One region of the Mesorhizobium subarcticum genome, then DNA from elsewhere that is predicted to be linked to it. Evidence: predicted binding sites of a transcription regulator. Region 1 holds the regulator's gene; the other holds the start of a gene.

The links. Region 1 encodes HrcA, which represses chaperone genes, less so after heat shock. Its sites were predicted from a motif close to GTTAGCACTCNCNNNNNGNGAGTGCTAAC; they were not measured.
Region 2: a site for HrcA is predicted at 2,342-2,370, ahead of groES (co-chaperone GroES). Genes of this name have one in related genera too.

What each region holds. Positions count from the first base shown of each region.
Region 1 covers NZ_CM144237.1:1,407,724-1,413,738, forward strand. The annotation lists gene hemW (radical SAM family heme chaperone HemW) at 1-420, opposite strand, end outside; gene rdgB (RdgB/HAM1 family non-canonical purine NTP pyrophosphatase) at 417-1,064, opposite strand; gene ACZYHG_RS06675 (VOC family protein) at 1,064-1,474, opposite strand; gene rph (ribonuclease PH) at 1,658-2,374, opposite strand; gene hrcA (heat-inducible transcriptional repressor HrcA) at 2,530-3,612, shown strand; gene ACZYHG_RS06690 (hypothetical protein) at 3,637-3,834, shown strand; partial or broken gene ACZYHG_RS06695 (PQQ-dependent sugar dehydrogenase) at 3,938-5,301, shown strand; gene ACZYHG_RS06700 (LysE family translocator) at 5,571-6,015, shown strand, end outside.
Region 2 covers NZ_JBVBEG010000002.1:812,237-818,251, forward strand. The annotation lists partial or broken gene ACZYHG_RS35890 (IS630 family transposase) at 1-162, shown strand, start outside; gene groL (chaperonin GroEL) at 272-1,924, opposite strand; gene groES (co-chaperone GroES) at 1,989-2,285, opposite strand; gene ACZYHG_RS35905 (hypothetical protein) at 2,709-3,029, shown strand; gene ACZYHG_RS35910 (hypothetical protein) at 3,095-3,496, shown strand; gene ACZYHG_RS35915 (hypothetical protein) at 3,438-3,629, opposite strand; partial or broken gene ACZYHG_RS35920 (IS6 family transposase) at 3,805-4,445, opposite strand; gene ACZYHG_RS35925 (DUF4160 domain-containing protein) at 5,360-5,608, shown strand; gene ACZYHG_RS35930 (DUF2442 domain-containing protein) at 5,595-6,014, shown strand.

The DNA of each region.
Region 1 (6,015 bases):
CTTGTCATTCAGTGCCTGGACGCCAAGCGAAACGCGGTTGACGCCGGCCGCCCGATAACCACGAAACCGTTCGGCCTCGACCGAGGACGGGTTGGCCTCCAGCGTCACCTCGATGCCGTCAGGCACCGTCCAGTTCTTGGCCACCGCGTCCAGGACCCTGGCCACGGTTTCCGGCTTCATCAGCGATGGCGTGCCGCCGCCGAGGAAAACGCTGGTCACCTCGCGCGGGCCGGTGCGCTGGCGCATCGTCGCCAGTTCGGCCTCGAAGGCGGCGGCAAAGCGCTCCTGGTCGACCGGCTGGTGGCGGACATGGCTGTTGAAGTCGCAATAGGGGCATTTGGCCGCGCAGAACGGCCAATGGACGTAGACGCCGAAGCCGGGGCTGCGATCCAGCGGCATGGTGATGCCGGATCCAGTCATGCCTCGCCCAATCTCGCTTTGGCGAATTTCTGGAAGGCGCGGGCGCGATGCGACAGGGCGGTCGCCTGGCCGGGCTTCCAGCCGTGTTTCTCCTCGGCACTCATCTCGCCGAAGGTTTTGTCGAAACCATCGGGCAAGAACACCGGATCGTAGCCGAAACCGAGCTCGCCGCGCGGCGGCCAGACCAGCGTGCCTTCGGCCTCGCCGCGATAATACTCGGCCTCGCCATCGGGGAAAGCCAAGCAGATGACGGCGACAAAGCGGCACTTGCGCTGTTCGGCCGAGGCGGCGCCGACTTCCTGCAACGCCACTTCGGTGCGCTGCATGGCCATGGCGAAATCCCGGCTGCCATCCGGGGTTTCGGCCCAGTTGGCGGTGTAGACGCCGGGCGCGCCGTCGAGCGCGTCGACGCAGAGGCCTGAATCATCCGACAGCGCCGGCAGGCCGGTCGCCTTTGCGGCGGCCAGCGCCTTGATGTAGGCATTCTCCTCGAAGGTGGTGCCGGTTTCGTCCGGCTCCGGCAGGCCATAGTCCTTGGCCGACTTCGCCTCGAAGCCGAACGGTCCCATCAAATCGGCGAATTCGCGCAGCTTGCCGGCATTGTGGCTGGCGACGACGATCTTTTTGCCATTTAGAGAATGCATCAAAGGCCCCAGATCCTTGGCTCGGCGAATTCGATCGAATTGCCCGAGGGGTCGCGTATATAGATCGAACAGCCGCCTTGCGGCCATTCGAATTCGCTTTCGATAGCGATTCTTTTCGCCTCCAGATGCGCTTTCCAGCCGGCGAGCTCTTCAGCGGTTGCCGCAAAGCAGAGATGGCCTTCGCCGACCGCGCCATGCGGTGGCACCGGCAGCCGGGCGTCCGGTGCCGGCGGCACCTTGGTCGCATCGGCGTTGAAGACGAGCAGCACGCCTGGGCCACAGCGGAAGAACAGGTGGCGGCCTTCGACCTTGCCGAGGAGGGTGAGGCCGAGAACATCGGTGTAGAAGGCTTCGGCGGCTGTCAAATCGGTGACGTAGAGCGCGGACTCAAGAATGGCAGAGGGCGTCACGAGGCACCCCCCTCTGCCCTGCCGGGCATCTCCCCCTCAAGGGGGGAGATTGGCAGCGTGAGCGCCGACTCATGGCATTCGACGTTGATGATTGGCGAACCCCTAGACAACAGCCGATCTCCCCCCTTGCGGGGGAGATGCCCGGCAGGCCAGAGGGGGGCGCTCAAGCTCCGCATTAAAATCCTAAGCCACCGCCATCTGCTGCAAACTCACCAGCCTCTGGATGCCCTTCTTGGCAAGGCCCATCAGTTCCCCGAACTGCCCTTCCGAAAAAGGCTCGCCCTCGGCGGTGCCCTGGATCTCGACGATGCCGCCCTTGCCGGTCATGACGAAATTGGCGTCGGTGCCGGCCGAGGAATCCTCGAGATAGTCGAGGTCGATGACCGGCTGGCCGTCATGAATGCCGCAGGAAATCGCCGCGACATGGTCTTTCAGCACCTTGGCGACGCTGGCCATCTGGCGGGCTTCCATCCAGCGCAGGCAATCATAGAGCGCGACCCAGCCGCCGGTGATCGAGGCGGTGCGGGTGCCGCCATCGGCCTGGATGACGTCGCAGTCGACGGTGATCTGCTGTTCGCCCAGCGCCTGCAAATCGACCACGGCGCGCAGCGAGCGGCCGATGAGGCGCTGGATCTCCAGCGTGCGGCCGCCCTGCTTGCCGGCGGAGGCCTCGCGGCGCATGCGCTCGCCGGTCGAGCGCGGCAGCATGCCATATTCGGCCGTGACCCAGCCCTTGCCGGAGTTGCGCATCCAGCCGGGTACTTTCTCCTCAAGGCTTGCGGTGCACAGGACATGGGTGTCGCCGAACTTCACCAGGCACGAACCTTCGGCATGCTTGGAGACGCCGCGCTCGAAGGAGATGGCGCGCATTTCGTCGAATTGGCGTTTGGAGGGGCGCATTCAGGCTCTTTCCCGTCATTTTTTTGAATCGTGGCCGGCTTGTAGCTCCACCAAGCCCATGGCGCAAAGGAAAATGGCCGGGCGATCTGACACAGACACCGGGTTGCGCCCACCGCACCGAAGTCTATATCCTTGAGGCGGAGGTTTTTGGCCGTATGACCAAGGCAGTCGATCCCAGTTCGCAGTCGCCGGCGCTTCAATCCCTCGACATGCGTTCCCGTGACATCTTCCGGCGCATCGTCGATTCCTATCTCAGGGATGGCGAACCCGTGGGCTCCCGCAGCCTGTCGCGCATCCTGCCGTCCTCGCTGTCGCCGGCCACCATCCGCAATGTGATGAGCGACCTCGAACATCTCGGCCTGATCTACGCGCCGCACATTTCGGCCGGCCGGCTGCCGACGCAGGCCGGGTTGCGCTTCTTCGTCGACGCCTTCATGGAACTTGGCGACCTCTCCGACGAGGAACGCCGCACCATCGAGGCGCAGGTGCGGGCCTCCGGCTCGGGTGCGACGCTGGAGCATATGCTGACCGAGGCCAGCCAGATGCTGTCTGGCATGTCGCGCGGCGCCGGCCTGGTGCTGGCCGCCAAGAACGAAGTGGCGCTGAAGCATATCGAATTCATCCAGCTCGAGCCGACCAAGGCGCTGGCCGTGCTGGTGTCGCAGAATGGCGACGTCGAGAACCGCGTCGTCGAACTGCCGGCGGGCATCACCGTGTCGCAGCTGCACGAGGCTTCCAATTTTCTCAACGCCCATATCAGGGGCCGCACGCTGGCCGAGGCGCGGATCGAGATCGCCCGTATCAAGGAAGAGACGAGGGCGGCCCTCGACACGCTGTCGCAGGACCTGGTCGAGAAGGGGCTGGCGGTGTGGGCGGGCGCCGATAGCGGCCTGCCGGCGCGGCTCATCGTGCGCGGTCGGGCCAATCTGCTCGAAAACGTCACCGCCCAGGCCGATATCGAACTGCTGCGGCATTTGTTTGAGGACATGGAGACGCAGGACGGGCTGATCCAGTTGCTTGATCTCGCCGAAGAGGGATCAGGCGTGCGCATCTTCATCGGCTCGGAAAACAAGCTGTTTTCGCTGTCGGGCTCGTCGCTGGTGGTCGCGCCCTATCGCGACAAGGATGCCCGCGTCGTCGGCGCGCTCGGCGTCATCGGCCCGACCCGGCTCAACTATGCCCGCATCGTGCCGATGGTCGATTATACGGCGCAACTGATATCACGCATGCTTCGTTAGGCTGGGGCAACCAAGGAGACGACGATGGCATTCGAAGAGATCAAGGCCCAGATCAGCCTGCTGCTGGAGGAAATGGTCAACCAGCCGGAAGACGTGCGCGAGGTGCAGGAGCAACTGCGCGAGAAGCTGCGCGAAATGCGCGCCATGGGCCTGCCACTGCCGGCCGATCTCGTCGAACTGGAAAGCCGCCTCGACAGCGATCTCGACTCCACGGAGGCCTGACAGCATCGCTTCAAATCGGCGTGTAGCGCGGAACAATACGCGATGCCGGCCGTTGCCTCTGGCTGTGGCCAGATGCGGGTGGGGTGGACACGTTGGAGGATCCATGTTCCGATTCGCCTCGCTTGCGGCCATCCCAGCCAGCGTTTTGCCAGCCAGCCTGTTGATCGCCAGCTGTGCCTTCGCGGCCGACCACCCGGTGCTGATGGGGCCTGCCGCCTTCGGTGACTGGCGCGCCGACAAGCCCGGCGTGCGCCGCCTGATCAGGCCGGAAGACCTGCCAAAACCCTATGTCACCAAGTCCGCCTCGAACAGCGCCGGTCTTGCCGACATGCCGGCGGACGCCAAGCCGCAGCTTCCGGAGGGTTTTTCGGCCGAGCTGATCGCGTCGGGCATCGACAATCCGCGTGTCGTGCGCGTGGCACCCAATGGCGACCTGTTTATCGCCGACAGCGAAGCCAACCAGATCCGCGTCTACCGCCTTGCCGAGGGCAGCGCGAACCCCGTCGAGAACGGCATCTTCGCCGGCAATCTGAACCAGCCCTATGGCATCGCCTTCTATCCACCGGGCGACGACCCGCAATGGGTCTATGTCGCCAACAGCGACAGCATCGTGCGCTTTGCCTACCGCAAGGGCGACCTGAAGGCATCAGGCGAACCGCAAACCATCGTCGACAACATTCCCGCCAACCACCACTGGACCCGCGACATTGTCTTCTCGCCGGACGGCAAGACGCTCTATCTGTCCGTCGGCTCCGGCTCGAACGTCGCCGAGGATATGGGCAGAGCGCCGGAGGGCGGCCTCGACGCGTGGCTCAAGTCGAAGCCGCTGGGTGCGACATGGGGCTCCGAGGACGGCCGCGCCGACGTGCGGGCCTTCGATCCGGACGGCAAGAACGGCCGCATCGTCGCCACCGGCCTGCGCAACTGTTCGGGCATGACCGTCCAGCCGGCGACCGGCGACCTGTGGTGCGTCGTCAACGAGCGCGACGCGCTCGGCGACAATGTGCCGTCCGAATACGCCACGTCAGTCAGGCAAGGCGCCTTCTACGGTTGGCCCTGGTACTACATCGGCAACAATGAGGACCCGCGCCACAAGGGCGAGCGCCCCGATCTGGCCGGCAAGGCAACCATTCCCGATGTGCTGATGCAGGCGCATTCGGCGCCGCTCAACATCGCTTTCTATACCGGTAAGACGTTCCCGCAGGACTATCAGGGCGACGCCTTCGTGGCCCTGCATGGTGGTGGAACCGCGGCAATCGGACCGGCTACAAGGTTGTCAGGTTGCTGTTCAAGGACGGCAAACCGACCGGTGAATACGAGGACTTCATGACCGGCTTTGTCGTCTCCAATGGCGAGGTGTGGGGAAGGCCGATCGGCGTGGCGGTCGCAAACGACGGCGCGCTGATCGTGACCGAGGACGGCAACGGCACCATATGGCGGGTGACCTATGGTGGCGGACGGTCCTGAAGACGGCGCAGGCCCCCTCACCCGGATTGCCAAACCCGAATTGCAAATGCAATTCGGGGCAATCCGACCTCTCCCCGGCGGGGAAAGGAGGCTGCTGGCGCTGACCCCCGTCTCTTCTCCCCCGGGGAGAAGGTGGCCGCGAAGCGGCCGGATGAGGGGGCTTCGTAAGGCGAAGGCCGGGATATCTGGTGCAATGGAATCCGACCCCTAGGGAATTCAACCGTGGCCCGTCCCATGCGATAAAGCCCGCTGATCTGGGACCCCTATCCATGACCCTCACCGGCTTCCTCGCCTACAGTGCCGCGCTTGGCATCGCCGCTGCCATTCCCGGCCCCGGCGTCACCGCGCTGGTCGCGCGGGCGCTCGGTTCCGGTTTCCGCTCGTCGCTGGCCATGTCGTTGGGCCTGATGCTGGGCGACCTTACCTACCTGACCGCAGTCGTGCTCGGCCTCGCCTTTGTCGCGCAGACCTTCGGCATGGTGTTCCTGGCCATCAAATGGGCAGGGGTCGCCTATCTCGCCTTCCTCGGCTGGTGCTTCTGGACCGCCGGTATCACGCCTGAAACCATCGAAGCCCGGAAGGGCAAGGCTGGATTTGTTTCGAGTTTCGCAGCAGGCCTCACCGTGACGCTCGGCAATCCGAAGACCATGATCTTCTATCTCGCCATCACGCCGACCATCGTCGACCTGAAGACGATCACGCTGGCCGATTACG
Region 2 (6,015 bases), on a different replicon from region 1:
AATCCGATCGAGATGGCGTTCTCGAAGCTCAAGGCCCTACTCAGAAAAGCAGCTGCCCGCTCCATCGATCAACTCTGGTCCGTCATCGCCAACTGCCTCGACGCCTTCAAACCGGCCGAATGCCGAAACTACTTCGAGGCAGCCGGATATGACCCGGTGTAAGTCGAATCTGCTCTAGAGGACGCCGGCCCCCTGTGGGCAAAAAGGTTCGCCGAAAGAAAAAGGGCGGCACTGCTGCCGCCCTTTCCGTGAATGCGAGGCAATGGCTGGATTAGAAATCCATACCGCCCATGCCGCCCATGCCACCGCCGGGCATACCACCCGGCATGCCGCCGCCAGCCAACTCCTTCTTCGGAGCTTCGGCAATCATGGCTTCGGTGGTGACGAGCAGGCCGGCGACCGAGGCCGCGTCCTGGAGAGCGGTGCGCACAACCTTCATTGGGTCGACGATGCCCATGGCGATCATGTCGCCATATTCGCCGGTCTGGGCGTTGTAGCCGAAGGTTGCATCCTTGTTGTCGAGGATCTTGCCGGCGACGATCGAAGCTTCGGCACCGGCGTTGGCAGCGATCTGGCGGGCCGGAGCCTGCAGGGCGCGACGGACGATGGCGATGCCGGCCGTCTGATCGGCATTGGCGCCGGTGACGGTGATGGCCAGCGAAGCGCGCAGCAGGGCGACGCCGCCGCCAGCAACGATGCCTTCTTCTACGGCCGCGCGGGTCGCGTTGAGGGCGTCATCGACGCGGTCCTTCTTTTCCTTGACTTCGACTTCCGTCGCACCGCCGACGCGGATCACCGCAACGCCGCCAGCGAGCTTCGCCAGACGTTCCTGCAGCTTCTCCTTGTCGTAGTCCGAAGTGGTCTCTTCGATCTGCTGCTTGATCTGGGCAACGCGGCCCTGGATCTCGGCCTTCTTGCCGGCGCCGTCGACGATGGTGGTGTTCTCCTTGGAGATCGACACCTTCTTGGCGCGGCCGAGCATGTTGAGGCCGACATTCTCGAGCTTGATGCCGAGGTCTTCCGAGATGACCTGGCCACCGGTGAGGATGGCGATGTCTTCCAGCATGGCCTTGCGGCGATCACCGAAGCCCGGCGCCTTGACGGCGGCGATCTTCAGGCCGCCACGCAGCTTGTTGACGACCAAAGTCGCCAGCGCTTCGCCTTCGACGTCTTCCGAGATGATGAGCAGCGGTTTCGAGGTCTGCACGACGGCTTCGAGAACCGGCAGCATGGCCTGGAGGTTGGAGAGCTTCTTCTCGTGCAGGAGGATGTAGACGTCCTCGAGCTCGGCAACCATCTTGTCGGCGTTGGTGACGAAGTAGGGCGACTGGTACCCGCGGTCGAACTGCATGCCTTCGACGACTTCGAGTTCGGTCTCGGCGGTCTTGGCTTCTTCAACCGTGATGACGCCTTCGTTGCCGACCTTCTGCATCGCTTCCGCGATCATCTTGCCGACCGAAGCATCGCCATTGCCGGCGATCGTGCCGACCTGGGCGACTTCTTCCGAGGTCTTGATCTTCTTGGCGTTCTTGACGAGGTGAGCGACGACTTCGGTCACGGCCAGATCGATGCCGCGCTTCAGGTCCATCGGGTTCATGCCGGCGGCAACCGCCTTGTGGCCTTCGTGGACGATCGACTGCGCCAGAACGGTCGCGGTCGTGGTGCCGTCGCCGGCGATGTCGTTGGTCTTGGACGCGACTTCGCGGATCATCTGCGCGCCCATGTTCTCGAACTTGTCGGAAAGTTCAATTTCCTTGGCGACGGTGACGCCGTCCTTGGTGATGCGCGGGGCGCCGAACGACTTGTCGATAACGACGTTACGGCCCTTGGGACCGAGCGTGACCTTCACCGCGTCGGCCAGGATGTTGATGCCGTGAAGCATGCGCTCGCGGGCATCACGGGAGAATTTTACGTCTTTGGCCATTTTTTACTCCTGGGCATTTCGCCCGAATTCAGATTGGATGGTGCGGATGAAAGGCGGCGGCGTGTCAGCTGATTATGCCCATGATGTCGGATTCCTTCATGATCAGAAGGTCTTCGCCATCGAGCTTGACTTCGGTGCCCGACCACTTGCCGAACAGGATGCGGTCGCCCGCCTTGACGTCCAGCGGGACGAGCTTGCCGGCTTCGTCGCGGGCGCCGGAGCCAACGGCGATGATCTCGCCTTCCTGCGGCTTTTCCTTCGCCGTATCCGGGATGATGATCCCGCCGGCGGTCTTCGCTTCGGATTCGACCCGGCGAACGACCACGCGGTCATGCAGCGGCCGGAAATTCGACTTTGCCATTTTTTGGATGTCCCTGGTTCGGATGTTGAACGGTTCTCCGTTGCCGGAGCGCGGTTGTTAGCACTCACCAGTGACGAGTGCTAGCGGACAGTGAAATAGGCCGTCGGCTGGCACTAGTCAAGACGGAAGAGGGGACGGGCGAAGAGCAAAAAGACCTTGGAATCGGCGCGGAAGCGCGGCCCCCTTTACGTGAGGAGAACGCTCATTCTGCATTTGTTGCCAATCGCTCGTCCCCACCGGCTCAAACAATCTCGGCCCGCGGCGCCTGCCTGGTGTGGCCGGCGGGGAAGGGCCAGAACGGCAGTTCGCCCAGTGTGCTTTTTCGGGGAAGAGCGCCGCGCGGATACGGCACCGGCAAGTTCCTCGGATGGCTCGTCGATCAGAACATCGCGCCGCACATTCCGGTGTGGGACAAGAGCCAGCGTGAAACCTTACAGCCGCGCGGACTTCATCTTCGATGCGGTCCAGAACAAGTTCATCCCGCCCGCAAGGCAGTATCGTCGCAACTTCGCGGTCCCGCGCACAGGCAATGTCAGCGGTGGAAACCCGGAAATACCGGCCAGCAAACGAGACTGCCAGAGTTGTGAACTCAAGCGCCGCTGCTATCCAAAGACGCCGGTGCGCGATGTGCTGCGCTGCGTCGACGAAGAGGCACGCGAGACGCCCGTCAAAGCGGATACGCCCGAGTTCGTACGGTCGCGCAACGAACGCAAAAAAAAGTCGAGATGCTCTTCGTACACCTGAAGACCGCGCTCCGCTTCGAACGCAGGAGATTACGCGGCCTGAGCGGAGCTTGTGACGAGTTCCTTATGGCCGCCATCACGCCTGCGACGCCTGGTGCGGCTGACCACGCCAACGGTGCCAGCACCAACGACCGCCGTTGCGCCTCCAGACAAGCCGTTGCGCCTCCAGACAAGGAGACAGGGATCGCAATCGAGTTTTTTCACGGCATCGGTCAATTTCTCAGTTCGGCGAACATGACGTTGCGCCAAGATGGACATTCTGCAGAATTGCACCTGCCGGCGCTTTCGTGGACGCGCGCTTTGGGACTCCCATTTCTATTGCCCGTCTCGGCTCATGCCGGGGCGGGCTTCTTTGCGTTCTGGGAGGATTTGCTCACCATGGTTCAGAGTGGCGGCCATGGAGATCGCCTCAGAAGCGGCGCCCAATCGGAAACATTAGCACCTCCGCGTTTTGGCGTGGCTGCTTGAACTCTTCGACGGCAACCGCCTCAATTAACAGGTCCAAGGCTTCGCGCCCCCTTCGGCTCATCGGGTCATCGCCACGAAGGTAGTGATACGCTCGATCTAAATGAACTCGGGCGGCGGAAAAATCGCTTGTCATATGTCCCTCTCAGTAGCCGCCCGCATTAGCCGTCTACGAGGTGAGGGTCGCGCAATCGTCAATATCCACAGACGGATTTGATTTAAATCGGGGATAATCGGGGGGAGTAGCCGGACACCGGCTGACGCTGTCACGTTGTCTGCGTATGAACGCGCTGAAGCGGTGTGCGCTGCTGTTAGCAGAGCGCAGTCACGGCCTTCCACTCCGCCATTGCGTTCAGACGGTGAAGATGGATCTGAAACGCGGAATGTCTTGAGCGAGGTGGAACGAAGAGGTAGCGCAGGCGGAGAAGATCGAGACGAAGCGCTGAAGGGTTTCCGGTGATCGGAAGCCCTGCATCGTTCGCTCCCGTTTTCGCAACGGCACATGGGAATTCTCAGCGGGGTTGTTCAATCCTTTGTGCGACCAGTGCTCGACTTCCGGCATCACCTGCCGCCTTGCGGCCCATGGTGATCATGCGCTTCGGCGCGCGGCCCTGCTTCTTCTTCAACAAGCGCGTCAACAATCGCTTGGCCGCCTTGGTGTTGCGCGGCGGTTCTGGACAATCTCGTCGAGGACATAGCCGTTCTGATCGACAGCGCGCTATAGCCAGTGCTTCTTGCCGGCGATGGAGATTACGACTTCGTCCAGGTGCCAGACGTCATGGCGAGAGGATCTCTTACGGCGAAGCCGGCGGGCATAGTCTGGGCCGAACTACCTGCCCCAACGACGGATCGTCTCGTAGGAGACCACGATGCCGCGCTCCAGCACCATTTCCTTAGCCCGGCGCCGAGCCTGGAGGCGGCCGAAGACGAGGCTCAGCCTCCGCAGCTCCAACGCAACGGCAGAAAGACGGCACCACGGCCTGAACCTGCACCGGAGAAGGAATACGCTCGCGGCAGCGTTAAGTCTCCGGCCGAGCCTGCTTTCCGTCCGGCGCCACCGATCGTCGCGAAAAAGATCCCTGTTAAGCAATCCCGAAAGGTTTTGGCGCTCGGCGATGAGCCCAACGCCCCGCAAGACGAGACCTGCAATATTCGTGACCTGCTGGCCGCTACCGAGCGTACCCAACGAGACGACTTCGATGTAATGGCGGCATCAGCTCGCACCGCGTCCATATCGCCGAAGCTCGAAGAAGCTTATCGGCGCTCGCCACCTTGCAGGAGCAGTTTGGGGATGACTAAATTTCCTTATCGTCGGCGAGGCCCGCCGGTGTCAACGGCCGTCGCCACTGCGCAGCTCACCCACATTGGTGCCAACACTGCCATGGGCTTCTTGACCGAAGCGAGCGCTGTGACATGCATGGCAGACGATTTACTGCTGCGTTCATATCGCGGCTATCGCCTTGGCGATCGCGGCAAAAGGCAGGACCAGGGATAGCGGCGCGTATCGCGAGCGGCGGCCAACGCCCCACCTTTTGACCGCTGTGGATTAGAGCATGATTGGCCGTGTGCAGGCATTTACGACCCTGCTCACAAGCGGATTCGGGCTTGCGATATATCTCCTGCCGACAATCGCGCCGGGAGCCTCAGAGGCAAGCCTCTACATGGCATGTGGTGTGGCTATTGTGGTCTGCGTCGGCGGGTTAGCTTTTTGGGCCAAAAGCCAAAAGCTGTCGCGACAAAATCACCGGCCCTGATTTTTCAGGGGAATTTCTGTCACAAAAGTCGGTCGCAAATTCAAACTTCCGCGACTGATTTTTGCGACAATTTCGACTTTCCTAAGCGCTTGGGTTTTGGTATAGATCACCCATGCCAACCGTTTTACGCCTCGATGGCTTGCGCGTGGTCATCTACCCGAACGATCATCGACCCGCGCACGTCCACATCAAGGGAGCGGCCGGCGAAGCGGTGTTCATCCTGCATTGCCCCGATGGACCGCCGGCGCTGCGGGAGAGCTTCGGATTCAACCAGGCCGCGCTAAGCCGGATCGCGGATGACCTGGCCGGCGCACTGGCAACCTTATGTGCGGAATGGAGAACAATTCATGGCCGTTACTGAGCAAGAGTTTCACCAAGCCGAAAAGCGGATGGCCGCGCTGCGGGAGAACGGCTTTGCCGTGTCCGCGCGCTACGATCGCCGCTCGGCCCGCATCGTCGTCAACCTGAATACCGGCGTGCAGATCGCTTTCCCGCCGCGCCTAGCAGAAGGTTTGGCTGATGCCTCGCCGGCCGACCTTGCCGAGGTCGAGATCAGCCCGGCCGGCCTTGGCCTGCACTGGCCGAAGCTCGATGCTGATGTGTATGTGCCGGCGCTGCTGCAAGGTGGGTTTGGCTCAAAGCGCTGGATGGCCGCGCAGCTCGGTACGGCCGGCGGCCAAGCCCGTTCGCGCGCCAAGGCGGCGGCGGCTCGGGAGAACGGCCGCAAGGGAGGCCGGCCGCGCAAGGTTGCCGGTGGTGGCCTATAGG